Regions from separate parts of the Streptomyces sp. NPDC127098 genome, predicted to be linked through region 1. Evidence: predicted binding sites of a transcription regulator. Region 1 holds the regulator's gene; the other holds the start of a gene.

Region 1 (10,421 bases):
CACGTCCGTGTCGCCCTCGCAGTACCGCAGCGACTCCCCGTCGTACGGCTCGACCGCCGGATAGCCGAGCACGGCGACCCGCCGCCCCTCCGGCACCGGCTCGAACGCGATCCGGTTGGCGCCGTGCGCCTCCTGGACCGTCCGGCCGTCCTTCTCCGCCACGGTGAGGAACGCGTAGTCGTGCGGCAGCACCTCGATCGTCTCGCGGGTGACGTCCCAGCCCTCCGGGGTGTGCCAGGAGGCGATCCGCCAGCCGTCCTCCCGGTAGCTGTCCCGCCCGTGGTCGTAGCCGGGCACGAACCAGGCGTCGCGCGGCGGCTCCGGGTTGTCCCTGGTGCGCGCGCAGTGCGCCGCGGTGGCGACCACGCTGCCGTTGGGCGCGTCCACGACGGCGCCCGAGCAGAGGCCGAGCCGGCCGCCGCCCGCGTCCCAGATGATCTTTCCCACGGTGCCGACGGCGCCGCCGTCCCACGGCTCCGAGGCGACGGCGGGCGGCGCGAGGAGCCCGGCGAGGGAGACCGCGGCGAGCGCCGGCAACAGCGGAGATGTCATAGGCACACCCTGGGATCACGCTCCGGGCATGTCCAGCCACCGTCAGCCGATCGAGTGGTGGAACGGGACTCGCGCTCCCGGCAAAGATCCGGCAAAACCACCGCTCCGCCAGCGGTGTGGACCACTGCCGCGCCGCAGGCGACACCCGCGCCGTCCGGAAACCCCGTCCGGCCCATCCTCGCAGGCAACTTCCACGTTTCACGGGCGCATTGACGGCTCCATCCGGTACCACGAGCATGCCCGTGCCCACTACCACCGGAGGCCGCCGTGCGAGGAAGAGCACCCCGACCCCGTGCGATCGCCGTCGCCGCCACCGCGGCCACGGCCGTCGCCCTGCCACTGCTGTTGACCGGCCCACCCGCCACCGCCGACTCCGACGACACCACGCTGCAGGCCGCGTTCGCCGAGGCCGCCGACCGGTACGGCGTGCCCGAGAGCGTGCTGCTCGCCGTCTCCTACCTCGAGTCGCGCTGGGACGGCCACGCCGGCGCCGCCAGCGTCACCGGCGGGTACGGACCGATGCACCTGACGGACGCCGCGACCGCGCTGGCCGAGTCCACCACCCGGGGCCACCACGCGGACGGGACGGAGGACCCGCGCGGCGACGACTCCCGACCGCTGCCGGCCGCCGACCGCCCGGGGGTGGACTCCGCGGCCGAGGCGGTCCCGGCCGCGGCGCGCACGCCGGCGGCCACCACCCTGCCGCGCGCTGCCGCCCTCACCGACATCCCGGCCGACGAACTCCGCACCGACGAGGCCGCCAACGTCGCGGGCGGCGCCGCGCTGCTCGCCGACGCCCAACGCGCGCTCGGCGCCCCGGCGAGCGACGACCCAGCCGACTGGTACGGCGCCGTCGCCGCCTACGCGGGTGCCGAGACCCGAGAGGCCGCCGAGGTCTTCGCCGACGACGTCTACGACGTGCTCGCCACGGGCGCCCGTCGCGTCACCGACAGCGGCCAGCGGGTGACCCTCGTGCCCGTCGCCGTCACCCCGGACACCGCCACCGCCGACGCGCTCGGCCTGCCGGGCGGGGGCCGCGACCCGGAGGTGGAGTGCCCGCGGACGGTGGCCTGCGACTGGATCCCCGCGCCCTACCAGGACCTCGGCGACGGCGACTACGGCAACCACGACCTCGCCGACCGACCCGACTCCCAGGACGTCGACTACATCGTCATCCACGACACCGAGGCCACCTGGGAGACCACGCTCGACCTGGTGCAGGACCCCACCTACGTCTCCTGGCACTACAGCCTGCGCTCCTCCGACGGCCAGATCGCCCAGCACCTGCGCACCAAGGACGTCGGCTGGCACGCCGGCAACTGGTACGTCAACGCCAAGTCGATCGGCCTCGAACACGAGGGCTTCCTCACCGATCCCGACGCCTGGTACACGGAGGCGATGTACCGCACCTCGGCCCGCCTGGTGCGCTACCTCGCCCGCGCGTACGACATCCCGCTCGACCGGCAGCACATCGTGGGCCACGACAACGTGCAGGGCCCGACCAACGCCAACGTCGCCGGCATGCACACCGACCCCGGCCCCTACTGGGACTGGTCGCACTACTTCGAACTCCTCGGCGCCCCCTTCCACGCGACGGCGGGACCGCGCGGCGGTCTCGTCACCATCGCGCCCGACTACGACACCCACAGCCCCGGCTACGTCGACTGCGGCTCACCCGGCCAGCAGTGCCCCCCGCACGGCTCGGGCGCCGTCCGACTGCACACCGCGCCCAGCCACGAGGCGCCGCTCGTCCGCGACATCGCCACCCACCCGGGCGACGGCGAGTCCTCGACCGGCGTGAACGACGTCGGCGCACGCGCCTCGGCCGGACAGACCTTCGCGGTCGCCGACCGCTCGGGCGACTGGACGGCCATCTGGTACCTGGGGCAAGAGGCCTGGTTCCACAACCCGGCCGACGCGCCGACCGCCGTCAACACCCGCGGCCTCGTCGCCACCGGCAGGGACGGCGCCGCCACCATCCCGGTCTACGGCCGCGCCTACCCGGAGGCCGCCGCCTACCCGCCGGACGTTCCCGTGCAGTCCGTCGTGCCGCTCGCCTACGAGATCCCCGCCGACCAGGAGTACGCCGTGGGTCTCCGCACCGACAGCGAGTACTACCGGGCCGTCACCTTCGACCCGGCCGAGCACCAGGTGGTGCGCGGCGAGGAGTACTACCAGATCCAGCTCGGCCACCGGATCGGCTTCGTGCGCGCGGCCGACGTCGAGCTGAGGTGGTCGGGCAGCTGAGCAACCAGCCGCTGGGCGGGGCTCGTTACGATGAGGACGATGCCCCGCCAGCCGCTCACCATCGCCGCCGTCGCCGCCGCCGTGCTGGCCGCGCTCATGATCACCGTGGCAGCCAGGAACGGCTCGCCCTTCGCCATCGACTCCACGCTGAACGACTGGGCCGTCGACCACCGCACCCCCGCCTGGACCACCACCTTCAAGGCGATCACCAACACCGGCAGCGGCCCCCCGGCCATGGTCCTGGGCGCGATCGTCGGCGCGCTCGCCCTGCCACGCCGGTGGTGGCTGGGCGCGGTGGTCGGCCTCGGCACCCTGTGGGTGGGCATGTTCTTCCGGTGGCTCCTGGTCAACTGGCTCGGCCGGCCGCGACCCCCCATGGCCGACTGGCTCACCCACCCGGACAACCCGTCGATGCCCTCCGGTCACGCCGCCACGTCCGGCATGATCGCCATCGGCTTCGCCCTCGTCCTGTCTCGCCACGCACCCCGCGCCATCGCCTACGCCATCCCCGCCGTCTGGCTGGTGCTGGTCGGCATCAGCCGGGTCTACCTCGGGGTCCACTGGCCCACCGACATCATCGCCGGCTGGCTGTACGCCACCGCCTACACCGCCCTGGTACTCCCGCCGCTCGCCAACGCGCTGGCTAAGGTGCGCGGTTATGACACAGGCGATCGAAAGCGAGAGTCCTAGCGACCGCGAGCTGACCACCGGCCGCCGAGGGCTGGCGCTCCGCGAGACCGCGGAGGGGTCGGGCGTCCGCTTCGAGATACGCCTCGACGGCCGGCCCATAGGCCGCGTCGAGCTGTGCACCACCCCCACGCCGACGGGCAGCCCTTCCCGCCACACCATCACCTACCGGCTCGAACCGGCGCACACCCGCCAGGGCCATGCCACGGCCGCCTGTTGGGCGGCGCTCGGGCACGCCCGGCGCGTCCTCGGCGCGCGGGAGATGCACGCCGAGGTGCCACACGGCGACCGGGCCGGCGCCGACGTCGCCCTCCGCCTCGGCTTCCGCCACACCGCCGACACGGGCACGCACGCGGTCTTCCGCCTCTCACTCACCGCCACCACCGGCGGCGCCCCGGCTCCGCGCCCGACCGCCCGCGTCGTGCTGCTCGACGACGACGGCCGGCTCCTCCTCCGCTCCACCCGCCGCGGCGACACCCTCGTCTGGTGCGCCACCGGCGGCGCGGTGCGGCCGGGCGAGACCCACGAGGGCGCGGCGCTGCGCGGACTCCGCGAGGAGACCGGCCTGACCGGGGTCACGCCGGGCCCCGAGATCTGGCGCGGCCGCCCCTGGTTCGCCGTCATCGGGGGCGTGGCGCACGAGGTACGGCAGCGCTACTACCTGGCGCGGGTGCCGTCCCACCAGGCCGACACCTCGGGGTTCGAGGCATGGGAGCCGGCCGACGTCACCGGCCGCCGCTGGTGGACGGTCGACGAACTCGCCGCCACCCCGGACCTCCTACGGCCGGCCGGCCTGCCCAAGCTGCTGGCCGACCTGCTGGCTGGCGGGCCGCCCGATCGGCCGATCGCCGTAGCCGGCTGAGGGTTCCTGAACTGGCCGGATCGTTACCAACGATATTTGTGGCAAAGGATGTTGAACGGCCTGGGAAGGGATATTCCCGCCTTGCCCTCCATCAGCGGACAGAGCAGAGTGCGTGCACTCCGACAGCACAACCGAAAATGGATCCTCCATGCGCAAGCTGACTCTGTTGGGAACAGCCGCTGCCGCAGGCGCGCTGCTGGTCGCCGGGGCGACTCCGGCCCTGGCCACCGAGAACGAGGTGGGCCTGCACCAGAGCCCTCCGATCACCGCGGACGATCCCGAGTTCGCCGGGAACGGGGAGTGCCCGACGATACCCGCCGACCAGGACGGATGGCACTTCGTCCTGCCCACGAACGACGCGGTCTTCCTCGAACTGCGGGTGACGTTCGAGCAGGGCGGCGAGCAGGTCGTCACGGACTTCGGCCCGCCCAGCGACAAGCACGCCTACGTGGCCTCCGCCCCGGGCGACACCCTGATCGCCGCCAGCGCGACCATCGAGGGCGGGCCGGTCGACTTCCGCCTCTCCCACACCTGCCCGGCCACCGAGGATTCCGAGGAGCCGGCCGAGCAGGAACCGGCCACCGAGGAACCTGACGAGCCCGGCCAGCAGGAACCAGCCACCGAAGAGCCCGAGACGCAGGCGCCGGGCGCCGGCACGGACGGGGGGAGCGCCGAGGAGGAGCCCGCCGCCGAGCCGACCTCGGAGCCGGCCCAGCCCTCCGGCGACGACGCCGATCTGGCCGAGACGGGCTCCAACACCCCGGTCATCGCCGCCTCCGCCGGGGCCTTGGCCCTCCTCGCTGTCGGCGGTTACCTGGCCCTTCGCCGCCGCGGCCAGGCCAACCGCGCCTGACCGCCTTTCACGGGGCCGCCCTCCCGAGGGCGGCCCCACGGCCGGTGCCTACCGACCCCGGTCGGGGCGCCAGACCACGATTGCCGAGGACTGCCTGACGTCCTGGTAGGGCACCAGATCACGCCGGTAGGAGGCGTGCACCTGGGCCTCCCGCTGACGCATCGCCACCGCGGCGCCCTCCACCGCGGCCTGCAGCTCGGCCACCTGTGCCTGAAGAGCCGCGACCTGCGTCTGCAGCGCGATGATCTGCTTGATCCCGGCGAGGTTGATCCCCTCGTCCTGGGACAGCCGCTGCACCTCGCGCAGCAGCTGGATGTCCCGCGCCGAGTACCGCCGGCCGCGGCCCGCGGTGCGGTCCGGCGAGACCAGGCCGAGCCGGTCGTACTGTCGGAGGGTCTGCGGGTGCAGCCCGGAGAGCTGAGCCGCGACGGAGATGACGTATACCGGCGTGTCCTCAGTCAGCTCGTAGGGGTTCCCAAAGGAGTTACTGCTCTGTCCTTGCCGGCCGTTCATCTCTTACTCTCCCTTCGCGGCCTCGAACAGCCCTGCCCGAGGATCCTCGCCCTCCACCGTCGCGCGATACTCCTCAAGGGCCTTGCGTGCCCTGTCACCCAGGTCGCGGGGGACCGCGACCTCGATCGTCACCAGCAGGTCGCCCCGGGTGCCGTCCTTGCGCACTGCGCCCTTGCCCCGCGCCCGCATAGTGCGGCCGGCCGGGGTACCCGGGGGCAGCTTCAGGGTGACCGGTGGACCACCGAGCGTCGGCACCTTGATCTCACCACCCAGCGCGGCCTCGGGGAAGGTGACCGGCACCGTGATGGTGAGATTGTCACCTCGCCTGCCGAACACCGGATGTTCGTCCACATGAACGACGACATACAGGTCGCCGTTGGGGCCCCCACGCTCTCCCGGCGCGCCTTTGCCGCGCAGCCGGATCCGCTGGCCGTCGTCGACGCCCGCCGGGATGCGGACCTGCATGGTGCGCGAGCTGGTGGCCCGCCCACTGCCCCGGCAGACCGTGCACGGGTCCTGGGCGATCAGCCCACGCCCCTTGCAGTCCACGCACGGGTCGGTGAGCGAGAAGCCACCCCCGCCGCCTCGGCTGACCTGTCCTGTACCGACACAGGTGGGGCACACACGCGGCGTGCCGTTCTTGTCGCCCGTGCCGGAACACGCCTTGCAGGCCGCGCTCGACGACATCCGCAGCGGCACCGTGGCCCCCGACACCGCCTCGGTGAAGCTGAGCGTCACCTCTGACTCGATGTCCTGGCCGCGGCGCGGGGCGGTGCGGGTGCCCGCGCCGCCCCGGTTGAACAGGCCGCCGAACACGTCGCCGATGCCGCCGCCGAACCCGCCGGCCGCCCCGCCGGGGCCGGTGCCACCCTGAGGGCCGCCGAACAGGTCACCGAGGTCGAAGTTGAACTGACCGCCGGCCCCCGGCCCCGGCCGGAAGCCGCCGTTGCCGAACAGGGCGCGCGCCTCGTCGTACTCCTTGCGCCGCTTCGCGTCGCCGAGCACGTCGTAGGCCTCGGAGACGTCCTTGAAGCGGTCCTCGGCGCGGGCGTCCCCCTTGTTGGCGTCCGGGTGGTTCTCCCGGGCCAGCTTGCGGTACGCCTTCTTGATCTCGGCCTCGGTGGCGTCCCGAGGAACGCCGAGGACCTTGTAGTAGTCCTTCTCGATGAAGTCCTTGGTGCTCATCCCCGGCGATCCTCCTTCCCCACCACCGCGGCGTCAGCCCTCGTCGGGGCCACCGCCGTTGTCCTTCTCGGGCGCACTCTCCTCCTGTTCGGCGGGCTTCCCCGGCTGCGGCTCGGCGACACCCACCCGGGCCGGGCGGATCGTCCGGTCGCCGATCCGGTACCCCGGCTGAAGGATCTGCACGCACGTGGTCTCCGTGACGTCCGGCGAGTAGCTGTGCATCAGGGCCTCGTGGATCATCGGGTCGAAGGGCTCGCCCTCCTTGCCGAACTGGGCGAGGCCCATCTTCGCCGCCACCATCTCGAGCGACTCCGCGACGTGCTTGAAGCCGCCGACCAGCTCGCCGTGGTCCCGCGCACGACCGATGTCGTCGAGCACCGGCAGCAGCTCGGTGAGGAGGTTGGCGACGGCCACCTCCTTGACGGCGATCCGGTCGCGCTCGACCCGCCGGCGGTAGTTCTGGAACTCCGCCTGGAGCCGCTGCAGGTCCTGCGTGCGCTCGTTCAGCGCCGAACGGGTCTGGTCGAGCTGAGCGGTCAGCGCCACGTCCTGAAGGTCGGCCGCCGGCGGCTCGGGGATCGCGTCCCCGGCCGCCGCGTCCGCGCCGCCCCCCTCCGCGGGGGACTCGGCACCGGACTCCGCCGGCAGATCCTGGTTCGCCGCCTCGGCGTCGGGGACCTCAGGCTCCTTGTCGAAGCCCTGCGGGTCCTGGGTCACGCCGCACCACCCTTCGGCTTGTCGTCGTCCACGATCTCGGCGTCGACGACGTCCTCGTCGGCACCCGACGCGCCGGCCGCGCCGCCCGGCGCGGCCCCGCCGGCGGCCTGGGAGGCCTGGGCGTCGGCGTACATGGCCTGCCCCAGCTTCTGGCTGGTGGCGGCCAGCTTCTCGGACGCCTCGCGGATGGCCGCGGTGTCCTCGCCCTTCAGCTGCTCGGCCAGCTCGGCGATGGCGGTCTCGACCTCGGTCTTGACCTCACCCGGAACCTTCTCCGCGTTCTCCTTGAGGAAGTTCTCCGTGGTGTACTTCAGCTGCTCGGCCTGGTTGCGCGTCTCGGCGGCCTCACGGCGGCGCTTGTCCTCCTCCGCGTACTGCTCGGCGTCGCGCATCATCCGCTCGATGTCGTCCTTCGGCAGCGCCGAGCCGCCGGTGACGGTCATCCGCTGCTCCTTGCCGGTGCCCAGGTCCTTGGCGGAGACGTGCATGATGCCGTTGGCGTCGATGTCGAAGGTGACCTCGATCTGCGGGATCCCGCGGGGCGCCGGCGGCAGGCCGGTCAGCTCGAACATACCGAGCTTCTTGTTGTACGCCGCGATCTCGCGCTCGCCCTGGTAGACCTGGATCTGCACGGACGGCTGGTTGTCCTCGGCCGTGGTGAAGATCTCGGAGCGCTTGGTCGGGATCGTGGTGTTGCGCTCGATCAGCTTGGTCATGATGCCGCCCTTGGTCTCGATGCCGAGGGACAGCGGGGTGACGTCGAGCAGCAGGACGTCCTTGACCTCGCCCTTGAGCACGCCGGCCTGGAGGCTGGCGCCGATGGCCACGACCTCGTCCGGGTTGACGCCCTTGTTGGCCTCCTTGCCACCGGTGAGCTCACGCACCAGCTCGGCGACGGCGGGCATCCGGGTCGAACCGCCGACCAGCACCACGTGGTCGATCTCGGACAGCTGGATGCCGGCGTCCTTGATCACGTTGTGGAACGGGGTCTTGCAGCGCTCGAGCAGGTCGGAGGTCAGCTGCTGGAACTGCGCCCTGGTGAGCTTCTCGTCCATGTGCAGCGGGCCCTCGGCCGAGGCCGTGATGTAGGGCAGGTTGATCGTGGTCTCGGTGGAGGAGGAGAGCTCGATCTTCGCCTTCTCCGCGGACTCGCGCAGCCGCTGCAGGGCCATCTTGTCCTTGGAGAGGTCGACGCCGTGCGCGTTGGCGAACTGGCGGACCAGGTGGTCCACGATGCGCTGGTCCCAGTCGTCGCCACCGAGGTGGTTGTCACCGTTGGTGGCCTTGACCTCGACCACGCCGTCGCCGATCTCGAGCAGCGAGACGTCGAAGGTGCCGCCACCGAGGTCGAAGACGAGGATCGTCTGGTCGTCCTTCTCCAGGCCGTAGGCGAGGGCGGCCGCGGTCGGCTCGTTCACGATCCGCAGCACGTTCAGACCGGCGATCTCGCCGGCCTCCTTGGTGGCCTGCCGCTCGTGGTCGTTGAAGTAGGCGGGGACGGTGATCACCGCGTCGGTGACCTTCTCGCCCAGGTACGCCTCGGCGTCCCGCTTGAGCTTCTGCAGGATGAAGGCGCTGATCTGCTGCGGGTTGAAGTCCTTGCCGTCCAGGCCGATCTTCCAGTCGGTGCCCATGTGGCGCTTGACCGACCGGATGGTCCGGTCCACGTTGGTGACGGCCTGCCGCTTGGCGACCTCGCCGACGAGCACCTCACCGTTCTTCGCGAAGGCCACAACGGACGGCGTGGTCCTGGCGCCCTCGGCGTTGGTGATGACGGTGGGCTCACCGCCTTCGAGAACACTGACGACGGAGTTCGTCGTACCCAGGTCGATGCCGACCGCACGTGCCATTTCGGTTTCCTCCGGCTGCTAACTGATCTGTCCTGTGTGTTGAGCGTAACCGACTCAAGACTGCCTCAGCCGACAGCCGGAGTCAAATGACCTGAGTGGAGGAGACTCAACTCTTGTTGCGGATGGCGACTCAATCGATTACGCTGAGTGACCATGAGTGTAGTTCAGACCCCCATCGGTAGCCGGATCCGCATCGACATCCGTGTCCAGGCCAGCGTCAGCGTGTGGCTGGGCGTTCAGGCTGAGGGCCAGGAGCGCGACATCGTCCCTGATCTCCCCGGCGAAGGTCGTCAGGTCCCGCCAGACGAAGTCCACGACGTCGCCGGGCACCAGCGCACCGTCCGCCCTCAGACGAGCGGTGAGCCGGTCGACGAGGGGGTAGAAGGCTCCGCCGGCCCCCCGCGCCTCCGTCACCCCGTCCGTGTAGCCGAGCAGCACGTCGTCCGACGCGAGATCGGTCGCGGCGAGCCCGGGAGCTCCCCCGTCGGGCAGTCCGAGGCCGAGCGGCGGGCCAGGCGGCGAGTCGAGCTCCCGCACCCGCCCGCCCCTGAGCAGCAGCGGCGGGGGATGCCCGCAGCTCACCAGGCGCACCACCGCCCCGCCAGGAGGGAACTCGAGCAGCAGCGCCGTGGCGAACAGCTCCGTGCGATCGCCCGCGTCCAGCCTGAGGCGCCGGTCGAGACGCGCCGCCACGCCCTCGAGACCGGCCTCGTCGAGCGCCGCCTCCCGAAAGGCGCCGAGGATCGCGGCGACCGTGCCCACCGCCGCGACGCCGTGTCCCTGCACGTCCCCGACCAGCGCCCGCACGCCGAACGGCCCCGCCCGCACGTCGTAGAGGTCCCCGCCGACCAGCGCGCCGCGCTGCGCCGCCCGGTAGAGCCCGGCGCAGTGGACCGGCCCGACGCGGTCGGGAAGCGGCGGAAGCACCGCCCGCTGCGCGGCCTCCGCCACGCTG
Region 2 (10,421 bases), on a different contig from region 1:
GCGGTGCGTGGCGTGGTGCACGGCCTGGGCCACCGCCTGCCGCATGATCGCGGCCGAGCCGGTCACGCAGTCGAGCCGGGTGGCGGCGACCATCTCGATGATCGTGGGCACCCCGCGCCCCTCCTCGCCGACCCGCCACGCCACCGTCGAGCCGTCGAACTCCACCTCGGACGAGGCGTTGGAGTGGTTGCCCAGCTTCTCCTTGAGCCGCTGGATCCGGAACGTGTTGCGGGTGCCGTCCGGCAGCACGCGCGGCAGCAGGAAACAGGTGAGGCCGCCGGGCGCCTGGGCCAGCACCAGGAAGGCGTCGGACATCGGCGCCGAGCAGAACCACTTGTGGCCCGTCAGCGCGTAGGCGCCCGGCTCGGACAGCGGCTCCGCCCGGGTGGCGTTGGCCCGTACGTCGGAGCCGCCCTGCTTCTCCGTCATCCCCATGCCGGCGATCGCACCCGCCTTGCCGGCCACCGGACGCAGCCCGGGGTCGTAGGCGTGGGCGGTCAGCAGCGGCTCCCAGACGGCGGCGAGCTCGGGTGCGGCGCGCAGCGCCGGCACCGCCGCGTGGGTCATCGACACCGGGCAGCCGTGGCCGGCGTCCACCTGCGTCCACACCAGGAACCCGGCCGTCCTGCGCAGCCGCCCGGCGGGCCGCGACACCGCGTCCGTGAGGCCGGCCTCCACCGCGGTGGCCATCAGCCGGTGGTAGTCGGGATGGAACTCGACCTCGTCGATCCGGTGGCCGTACCGGTCGTGGGTGCGCAGCACCGGCGGATGCGCGTTGGCCCGCACGCCCCACTCGATCGCCTCGGCCGAGCCGGCGGCGCGGCCGAGCGCGCGCAGCTCGGCGGTCGCCTCGTCGGCGACCTCGGGCGCGACGTGCCGGGCGAAGCCCTCGGCGAGGGCGGCGTCCGCGGAGAAGACGTCGTACTCCGTCAGCGGCGGCGGCTGGTTGGTCACCGCGTGGGTGCTGTGCGTCATGACGCCAACGGTAGGCCCGGCGTCCGTCGCCCGTCACCACCCGGAACGGCACCGGCGCCGATGGCCGGTTCCCGCCGGGTGCGCCGGCGCGTGCCCGGCGCGCCGGCGGCCGGCCGGCACCGTGTGCGGGAGCCGTCGCGAACCCTCGGCGCGCCTGCGGACAGGGGCACATCCGCGGGGTTCAATCCGGTCCGGACCTAGTACAGTTGGCCGTTCGCGGCCACAGGGATGGGAGCGGCATGGGTGTCGTCGAGCACGAAGAGAGTGTTTACGAGAGCAAAGCCCCCGCCGTCCCCGACTACCGGCAGACGGGGCCCACCGTCCCCCGGATGATCCTCGGCAGCCGGCTGCGCCGACTGCGCGAGGCGTGCGGCATCACGGGTGGCGAGGCAGGACGCCGGATCCGCGGCTCGCACTCCAAGATCAGCCGCCTCGAAATGGGCAGGACCGGTTTCAAGACACGCGACGTGCTCGACCTGCTCACCTTCTACGGCGTCACCGACGAGGCCGAGCGTGCCACGCTGCTGGCGCTGGCCAGGCAGTCCACCCAGCCCGGCTGGTGGCACGTCTTCCACGACGTGGTGCCCGGCTGGCTCAACGTCTACCTCGGCCTCGAACAGGCCGCCACCGTGATCCGCGGCTACGAGCTGCAGTTCGTCCCCGGCCTGCTGCAGACCGAGGACTACGCGCGCGCGGTCGTCGGGCTCGCGCCGGAACCGCTCGACGAGGCGGCGGTGGAGCGACGGGTCGAGCTGCGGATGGCCCGCCAGGGCGTGCTGCGGCGGGAGGACCCGCCGCGGGTCTGGCTGGTCCTCGACGAGACCACGCTGCGGCGCCCCATCGGCGGTCGTCGGGTGATGCGGGCCCAGCTCGAACACCTCATCGAGGCGGCGCGACTGCCGCACGTCACCCTCCAGATCATGCCGTTCGCCTCCGGCGGTCACGCGGCACTCGGCGGCCCCGTCACGATCCTCCGCCCGCCGGGCGGCGACCTGCCGGACGTCGTCTACCTGGAGCAGCAGACGGGCGGCGTCTACCCCGACAAGCCGACCGAGATCGAGTCCTACCGCCACGTCATGAACCGCCTCGTCCTCCAGGCCGAACCCCCGGCCGCGACCGAGCCGTTCCTGCGGCGGGTGTTGCGCGAGACGTAGGCCACGTGGCCGCGGCACCGGCCGACCGTTGCGGCGCCCGGCCGCGCGTCGTGGCCTGGCGGCCGTGCCGCGCCCACCCACCCGCCCTCGGCGGGGGGCCTTGCGCGGCGGTGAGCTGGAGGAGCGAGGTGCCGCGCGCTGCGCGCTGCGCGTGGCCTGGCGGTGGGCGGGTCGGCGGTGCCGCCCGCACGCTCTTGGCGGGTGGCCTTGTGCGGCGGTGCGCCGGCCGCGCGTAGCGCGGCCGGCGGAAGGCGGGGGGCGCCGCAGCGGTGCGCCGGCTGCGCCGCGCAGCGTGCCGGCGGTGCCGCGCCCACCCACCCGCCCCTGTCGGGGAGGCTGGGGGTACGGGCGAGCGCCCGGCGGGCTGCCTTTCGGGCGGCCTGCGCCCACGCGGAGCGTCGTGGCCTGGCGGCGGGCGGGTCGGCTGCGTCGCGCCCACCCAACCGCCCTCGCGGGGCGCCGGCGGCCCGGCGGCGGAGCCGCCGCGGGTGGTGCCGGCCCGCCGTGTCGCGCTCCTGCGGCGAAGCCGCCGCGCGCAGCGCGGAGGCCGCCCGCGGAGCGGGGAAGGGCGGGTGGGTGGGGGAAACCCCCGAAGCGGCGGCCTCGGGCCGTCGCCGGCGGTAGGCCGCCAGGCCGGGATCGCTGTGGGCGAACAGCGCGCCATCTCGGGAACATCCGCGAAGCGCTCGACATTGAGTCGGAATAGCTCAATTTGCCTGCCGAGGGAGAGATCATGAGTCTGTCGCTGGACAAGCTCACCCTGCCGGTGCTGCCGCTCGACGACGAGGTGGTGCTGCCGGGGATGGTGGTGCCGTTGGAGCTGAAGGACGCCGAGGTGCGTGGCGCGGTCGAGGCCGCGCAGGCCGCGGCGCCCCGAGGGGAGAAGCCGCGGGTGCTGCTCGTGCCGCGGGTCGACGGGACCTACGCCGGCGTGGGCGTGGTGGGCCGGGTGGAGCAGGTCGGGCGGCTCGCCGACGGTGACCCCGGCGCGCTGGTGCGCGGCGTGAGCCGGGTGCGGATCGGCTCCGGTACCACCGGTCCCGGCGTCGCGCTCTGGGTCGAGGGCACCGTGGTCGAGGAGGCCGTGCCGAACCCGCTGCCCGGCAGCGTCGCCGAGCTGGCCAAGGAGTACAAGGCCCTGACCACCAGCTGGCTGCGGAAGCGCGGCGCCTGGCAGGTCGTGGACCGGGTGCAGCAGATCGAGGACATCGGCGCGCTGGCCGACAACGCCGGCTACTCGCCGTTCCTCAGCGTCGAGCAGCGGCGCACGCTGCTGGAGACCGTCGACCCGGTGGAGCGGTTGAAGCTCGCGACCAAGTTGCTCAGCGACCACCTGGCCGAGGAGGAGGTCGCCGAGTCCATCGCCAAGGACGTGCAGGACGGCGTCGACAAGCAGCAGCGCGAGTTCCTGCTGCGCCGCCAGCTGGAGGCCGTCCGCAAGGAGCTGGCCGAGCTCAACGGTGACGCCGCGGGCGAGGGCGACGACTACCGGGCCCGGGTGGAGGCCGCGGAGCTGCCGGAGAAGGTGCGCGAGGCCGCGCTCAAGGAGGTCGACAAGCTGGAGCGCTCCTCCGACGCCAGCCCGGAGGGCAGCTGGATCCGCACCTGGCTGGACACCGTGCTCGAACTGCCGTGGAACGTCCGCACCGAGGACGCCTACGACATCGCCGGAGCCAAGGCCGTGCTGGACGCGGACCACGCGGGCCTGGAGGACGTGAAGGAGCGCATCACCGAGTACCTGGCCGTCCGCAAGCGGCGCGGCGACCGTGGCCTCGGGGTGGTCGGCGGGCGGCGCGGCGGTGCCGTGCTGGCGCTGGTCGGCCCGCCCGGCGTCGGCAAGACGTCCCTGGGAGAATCCGTGGCCCGTGCCATGGGTCGGAAGTTCGTCCGCGTCGCGCTCGGCGGGGTCCGGGACGAGGCGGAGATCAGGGGCCACCGGCGCACCTACGTCGGCGCGCTGCCCGGCCGGATCGTGCGGGCCGTCAGGGAGGCCGGGTCGATGAACCCGGTGGTGCTGCTCGACGAGATCGACAAGGTCGGCAGCGACTACCGGGGCGACCCCTCGGCCGCGCTGCTCGAGGTCCTCGACCCGGCGCAGAACCACACCTTCCGGGACCACTACCTGGAGGTCGAGCTCGACCTGTCGGACGTGGTGTTCCTGGCCACGGCCAACGCCCTGGAGGCCATCCCGCAGCCGCTGCTCGACCGGATGGAGCTGGTGCGGCTCGACGGCTACACGGAGGACGAGAAGGTCGTGATCGCCCGCGACCACCTGGTCCCGCGCCAGCTGGAGCGGGCCGGACTCGACGCCGGCGAGGTGACCGTCGAGGACGGCGTGCTGCGCCGGCTGGCCGGCGAGTACACCAGGGAGGCGGGCGTCCGCGCCCTGGAGCGCACCGTCGCCAGGCTGCTGCGCAAGGTCGCGGCCCGCGCCGAGCTGGGCGAGACCACCCTGCCGTTCACCGTCACCGAGGGCTCGCTGCGCGACCTGATCGGCCGCCCGCACCACGTGCCGGAGTCCGCGCAGGAGCCGGCCGAGCGGCGCACCGCGGTGCCCGGGGTGGCCACCGGGCTGGCCGTCACCGGTACCGGAGGCGACGTCCTCTACATAGAGGCGTCGCTCGCCGACCCGGAGACCGGCGGCTCGGGGCTCACCCTCACCGGGCAGCTGGGCGACGTGATGAAGGAGTCGGGCCAGATCGCCCTCTCCTACCTGCGGTCGCGTGGCGCCGAGCTGGAGCTGCCGGTCGGCGACCTGCGGGAGCGCGGCATCCACCTGCACGTGCCGGCGGGCGCGGTCCCGAAGGACGGGCCGAGCGCGGGCATCACCATGACCACGGCGCTCGCCTCGCTGCTCAGCGGCCGCCGGGTGCGGCCCGACGTAGCGATGACCGGCGAGGTGTCGCTGACCGGGCGGGTCCTCCCGATCGGCGGCGTCAAGCAGAAGCTGCTCGCCGCCCACCGCGCCGGGATGACGACCGTGATCATCCCCAAGCGGAACGAGCCCGACCTGGACGACGTGCCGGCCGAGATCCTGGCGAAGCTGGACGTCCACCCGGTCACGGACGTCCGCCAGGTGCTGGAGCTGGCGCTGGCCCCGGCCGAGTCGCCCACGGTGGCCGTCGCGGCCTGATCGCGGCGTGGGTCGGCGGCCGGTCCCGCGAGGGCGGGACCGGCCGCCGCGCGTCCTCGCGGGGCGCGTAGTCTGCTGCGCCATGAGTCCTTCGATCGCCACCAACACCCCGGTCGACCTGGCCAGGCTGCTCGACTTCGTCCGCCCCCGCCACCGCGCGCTGCTGCTCACCCGCAGGTCCGACGGAACCCCGCAGGCCTCGCCGCTGACCTGCGGCGTCGACGACGCGGGACATCTGGTGATCGCCACCTACCCGGAGCGCGCCAAGACGCGCAACGCCCGCCGCGACCCGCGGGTGAGCGTCGTCGTGCTCTCGGACGAGTGGGACGGTCCCTGGGTGCAGATCGACGGCACCGCCGAGGTGCTTGACGTGCCGGAGGCCGTCGAGCCGCTTGTCGAGTACTACCGCAACATCGCGGGCGACCACCCCGACTGGGCCGAGTACCGGGCCGCGATGGTCCGCCAGGGCAAGTCGCTGATCAGGATCACGCCGGACCGCTGGGGCCCGATCGCCACCGGCGGCTTCCCCGCGCGCCTCGCCCCCTGATCACCGCACGTCCATGTCCGATTCCCGCTAGCACCGGCCCCGGGGCGGGCGCAGACTGGGGAGCGTGATGGACGATGACAGCAGGTACGAGGCGATAAGAAGCCGCGACGAGCGCTTCGACGGGGTGTTCTTCACGGCCGTGCTGACGACCGGCATCTACTGCCGGCCGAGCTGCCCCGCGACCACCCCCAAGCGCGTCAACGTGCGCTTCTACCCCTCGGCGGCGGCCGCCCAGGCCGCCGGGTTCCGGGCCTGCCGGCGCTGCCGTCCCGACACGGTGCCCGGCTCGCCGGAGTGGAACGCCAGGGGCGACGCCGTCGGCCGCGCGATGCGCGCGATCGCCGACGGCGTGGTGGACCGCGAGGGCGTCGCGGGCCTCGCCGACCGGCTCGGCTACAGCGCGCGCCAGGTGCAGCGGCAGCTCACCGCCGAGCTCGGCGCGGGCCCCATCGCCCTGGCCCGCGCCCAGCGCGCGCACACCGCCCGGGTCCTGCTGCAGACCACGGACCTGCCCATCACCGAGGTCGCCTTCGCCGCCGGGTTCGCCAGCGTCCGGCAGTTCAACGACACGATCCGCACCGCCTACGACCGCACCCCCAGCGCGCTGCGGGCCAGCGAGCGCGGCGCCGCGGCGGCCCGCGGCGGCCCGGCGGGCGACGTCCCGCTGCGGCTGGCCCACCGCGGCCCCTACGACGCCCGCGCGATCTTCGACTTCCTCGCGCTGCGCGCCATCGCCGGCATCGAGGAGGTCTCAGGAGCGCCCGGCGCCCGCACCTACCGCCGCACGCTCGACCTGCCGCACGGCAGCGGCATCGTCGAGGTCGACGAGTCCCCGGGCCAGGCCGGCGCCCGCTGGCTGCCCTGCCGCGTCCACCTCACCGACCTGCGCGACCTGACCACCGCCGTGCAGCGGGCCCGCCGCCTCTTCGACCTGGACGCCGACCCCTACGCCGTCGCCGAACGGCTCGCCGCCGACCCGGCGCTCGGCGCCCTGGCCCGCGCCCGCCCAGGGCTCCGCTCGCCTGGCGCCGCCGAGCCCGAGGAGCTCGCGGTGCGCGCCGTGCTCGGCCAGCAGATCACCGTCACCTCGGCCCGCACCCTGGCCGGCACGCTGGTCGCCGCCTACGGCAAGCCGCTGCCGGCGCCCAGCGGCGGGCTCACCCATCTCTTCCCCGAGCCGGCCACCCTGGCCGAGGCCCCGCTGACCGAGCTCGGCATGCCCGAGGCCCGCCGGGCCACCATCAGGACGCTGGCCGCCGCGCTCGCCGACGGCGCGCTGACGCTCGCGCCGGGCGCCGACCGCGACGCGGCCGAGCAGGCCCTGCTCGCGCTGCGCGGCATCGGCCCCTGGACCGCCGGCTACGTGCGGATGCGCGCGCTCGGCGACCCCGACGTCTTCCTGCCGGGCGACGCCGGCGTCCGCCACGGCCTCGCCAGGATCGACGCGGACCGCGACGCGGCGGAGCGGTGGCGCCCCTGGCGCTCCTACGCCGTTCACCACCTGTGGGCCGGGGAGCCGTCCCCGACCGACCGAGAGGACTGACCGACCATGCGTTACACCGTTCACCCGAGCCCACTGGGCGACCTGCTGATCGCCGGGCCCCGCCCCGGCGCCGTCGCCTCGGTCAGCGTGCCGGGACAGCGCGGCGGCGCCACGGTGGCCGCCGACTGGCGGCGCGACGACGCCGGCTTCGACGCCGTGCGCGAGCAGTTCGACGCGTACTTCGCCGGCGAGTTGACCGAGTTCGACCTGGAACTGGCGCCCAGCGGGACCGAGTTCAGGCGCCGCGTGTGGGACGCGCTCGACCGGATCGGCTACGGCCAGACCGTCAGCTACGGTCGGGTCGCGGAACTCGCCGGGCTCTCGCCACGCGCCGTCCGCGCCGTGGGCGGCGCGGTGGGCGCCAACCCGCTGATGGTGGTGCGGCCCTGTCACCGCGTCATCGGCGCCGACGGCTCACTCACCGGATACGCCGGTGGCCTGGACCGCAAGGTCACCCTCCTCCGTCTGGAGGGCGCGCTCACGGCCCAGGCCACCGCTGACTGAGCGTCCGCTCAGCCGAACTGCCGCTCTATGCGGGCCAGCTTCTCCTCCAGGGAGTCGAGCCTGGGGGCCGCCGTCGAGATCGGGTCGGCGACGTCGTCGGCCGGCCCGTGCAGCGCGCGGCGCTTGCTCGCGGCGCCGGACTCCAGCGCGGCCGGCTCGCCCGACTGCTGCGACACCGCGACCTCCAACGCCTGCGGCTGGCCGCGGCCCACCCGGCGCAGCGCCTTCAGGCGCGCCCGCTCGAGCACCCGCTCCTCGCGCTGCCGCTTGCGGGCCGCCTCCTTGTTCCTGCGGTCCTCGCGGACCTCCTCGACCGCCTCGTCCAGCGTGCGCACGTTCTCCAGCAGCATCAACGACCAGGCGCCGTAGGTCTCGCGGGGCGCCCGCAGCCAGCGGACGAAGCGGATCTGCGGCAGCGGCCGCGGCACCAGGCCCTGCTCGCGCAGCGCGGCGCGGCGCGTCTGCTTGAGCGCCCGGTCGAAGAGGATGGCCGCGGAGAGCGACATGCCGGCGAAGAACTGCGGGGCGCCCGCGTTGTCGATACCGCGCGGCGCGTGCACCCAGTTGAACCAGGCGGCGGCGCCGGCGAACAGCCACACCAGCATCCGCGAGCCCATCGACGAGTCGCCGTGGCTGGCCTCGCGGACCGCGACCACCGCGCAGAACATCGCCGCGCCGTCGAGGCCGAACGGCACCAGGTACTCCCAGCCGCCCGACAGGTTCAGGTTCTCCCGGCCGAAGCCGACCAGGCCCTGGAACGACAGGGCGGCCGCGACCCCGGCGCAGCAGAACAGCAGCGTGTAGGAGGCGATGGCGTAGGCCCGCTCGCGGCGCCGGCGTTGGGCTTCCAGGCGCTCCCAGGAGTCACCCTGGTCGGCGTGCTCGCCGGACGGTCCCTTGCCCCTGGTCAGCAGGAACACCGCGAGGAAGGCGCCGCCGAGGAGGACGGCCCCCGCCACTACCCAGCCTGTCTCTATGTCCGTCAGTGTCATAGGGGTGCCCCTTGCCTGGGTGTGCTGATTGCGCCGTGCGTGTGCTGATTCCGTGGTGTCACTGTGAGCCGCTGCGGAGCATCCTGATGCTACCGGAGGCCCGGTCACCCCGATTCCGGGCAGAATCCCACCAACGGGTGGTAAACAAGGGAAAGTTGCGTTGGCTGGTACGCAATCTGTTACACGCTTGCGGTCAGCCTCGTGACCCGCTCGGCGTCGCACGTGCGCGGGCAGGTGACGCAGGTGTCCTGGGGGCGCAGCGTGTAGAACATGCAGCAGCTCGCCCGGTCCCTGGTCGTCAACTCCTCTCCCGCCGGCGCCGTCAACGAGCGGAACGACGCACCACCCGAGTAGGGCGCGGTCGCGCCCGGCAGCAGCCGCCCGGCCTCGGCTATGGCCCGGTCCTCCTCGCCGAACAGATGCCCGAGGTACCACAGCGACTCGACCAGCTCGTCCGTCGCCACGCCCCACAGCGCCCGGTTCCGGCGGCGCATCCGCGGCCCGAAGGTGGTGAGGACCGGACCCAGGTGCTCGGCCGCCGCCTCGCGCACCGCGGCGCGCAGGGCCTCCTCGTCCGGCACCACCCTGGCCGCCGGGTCGCCGGCCGCCGGGTCGTCGGGCAGACAGCTGAACGCACCGGTGCGGACGGCCACCCGGCCCTCGTCGCGCTGGAACGCCACGTCCTCGGGCGCCAGCCACGGCACCCGGCGCAGCAGGAAGTACGGCACGGTGAACAGCGCCGCCGCCGGCCAGGCGTAGCGGTGCAGCGCGAAGGCGGCCACGACGTCGGGACGGGCGCGCCGTCCGTAGGTCTCCAGGGCCTGCTCGTCGTCGCGGGCCAGGAACGCCTCGAAGGCCGCGCCGCCGGCGGCGAGCTCGCTGCCGCGCACCCAGCCGGCGCCGGCCGGCTCCTCCTCCACGATCTGAAGCGTGGGCATCGCCTCGCCGACGCGCGTGAACGCGGGGGTGAGGGGCGTGGCGGCCGCCGCCTTCCGGTGGGCGGCGGGGGCGAGCGCGGGCACGGTCATGGAGCCACCGTTCTCGAGCGGGCAGGTAAGCCTTACCTTAGCTGATCCCTCCCGGGGGCGCCTCCGGGGTTTGCTGAGACGCCAACTCGGCCTAGGGTCCTGTGAGGTGGGGACCAGCGGCAGGGAGCGGACGGAGCGGACGATGGAGCCCACTCGACTCGACCCCGGGTACCAGGACCCGCGGTACGCGGCGGCCGAGCGGCCCGCGCCGCGCACCGCTCGGCCGCCGCTGCCCGTCCGACCGCGCTCACTGCCCGAGCGTCACTCGGTGCGCGCCCAGGTCCTGGCCGCGCTCCGGGACGCCCTCGCCACCGGTGAGCTGGAGCCGGGCGAGACGTACTCGGCCCCGGCGCTCGCCGAGCGCTACGGCACCTCGCCGACGCCGGTGCGGGAGGCCATGCAGCGGCTGGTCAGCGAGGGCGCGGTGGAGACCGTCCCCAACCGCGGCTTCCGGGTCGCGGGACACAGCGCCAGGGACGCGGCGGAACTCGCCGAGGTGCGGGCCGCGCTCGAGGTGCCGGCGATCCTGCGACTCGCCAGGATCG

Evidence for each region. Region 1 encodes HspR, which represses chaperone genes until heat shock. Its sites were predicted from a motif close to TTGAGNNNNNNNNNCTCAA; they were not measured.
Region 2: a site for HspR is predicted at 2,822-2,840, ahead of lon (endopeptidase La). Genes of this name have one in related genera too.

Annotation. Positions count from the first base shown of each region.
Region 1 covers NZ_JBHXFJ010000071.1:3,130-13,550, reverse strand. Annotated here, with positions in the region: gene ACFWI8_RS30930 (trypsin-like serine peptidase) at 1-552, opposite strand, end outside; gene ACFWI8_RS30925 (N-acetylmuramoyl-L-alanine amidase) at 820-2,799, shown strand; gene ACFWI8_RS30920 (phosphatase PAP2 family protein) at 2,839-3,489, shown strand; gene ACFWI8_RS30915 (GNAT family N-acetyltransferase) at 3,458-4,348, shown strand; gene ACFWI8_RS30910 (LPXTG cell wall anchor domain-containing protein) at 4,497-5,201, shown strand; gene ACFWI8_RS30905 (heat shock protein transcriptional repressor HspR) at 5,250-5,714, opposite strand; gene dnaJ (molecular chaperone DnaJ) at 5,718-6,899, opposite strand; gene grpE (nucleotide exchange factor GrpE) at 6,933-7,616, opposite strand; gene dnaK (molecular chaperone DnaK) at 7,613-9,466, opposite strand; gene ACFWI8_RS30885 (PP2C family protein-serine/threonine phosphatase) at 9,605-10,421, opposite strand, start outside.
Region 2 covers NZ_JBHXFJ010000001.1:307,116-317,536, reverse strand. Annotated here, with positions in the region: gene ACFWI8_RS01390 (acyl-CoA dehydrogenase family protein) at 1-975, opposite strand, end outside; gene ACFWI8_RS01385 (helix-turn-helix domain-containing protein) at 1,215-2,129, shown strand; gene lon (endopeptidase La) at 2,863-5,262, shown strand; gene ACFWI8_RS01375 (PPOX class F420-dependent oxidoreductase) at 5,345-5,809, shown strand; gene ACFWI8_RS01370 (AlkA N-terminal domain-containing protein) at 5,877-7,352, shown strand; gene ACFWI8_RS01365 (methylated-DNA--[protein]-cysteine S-methyltransferase) at 7,359-7,856, shown strand; gene ACFWI8_RS01360 (DUF2637 domain-containing protein) at 7,865-8,848, opposite strand; gene ACFWI8_RS01355 ((2Fe-2S)-binding protein) at 9,028-9,876, opposite strand; gene ACFWI8_RS01350 (GntR family transcriptional regulator) at 10,019-10,421, shown strand, end outside.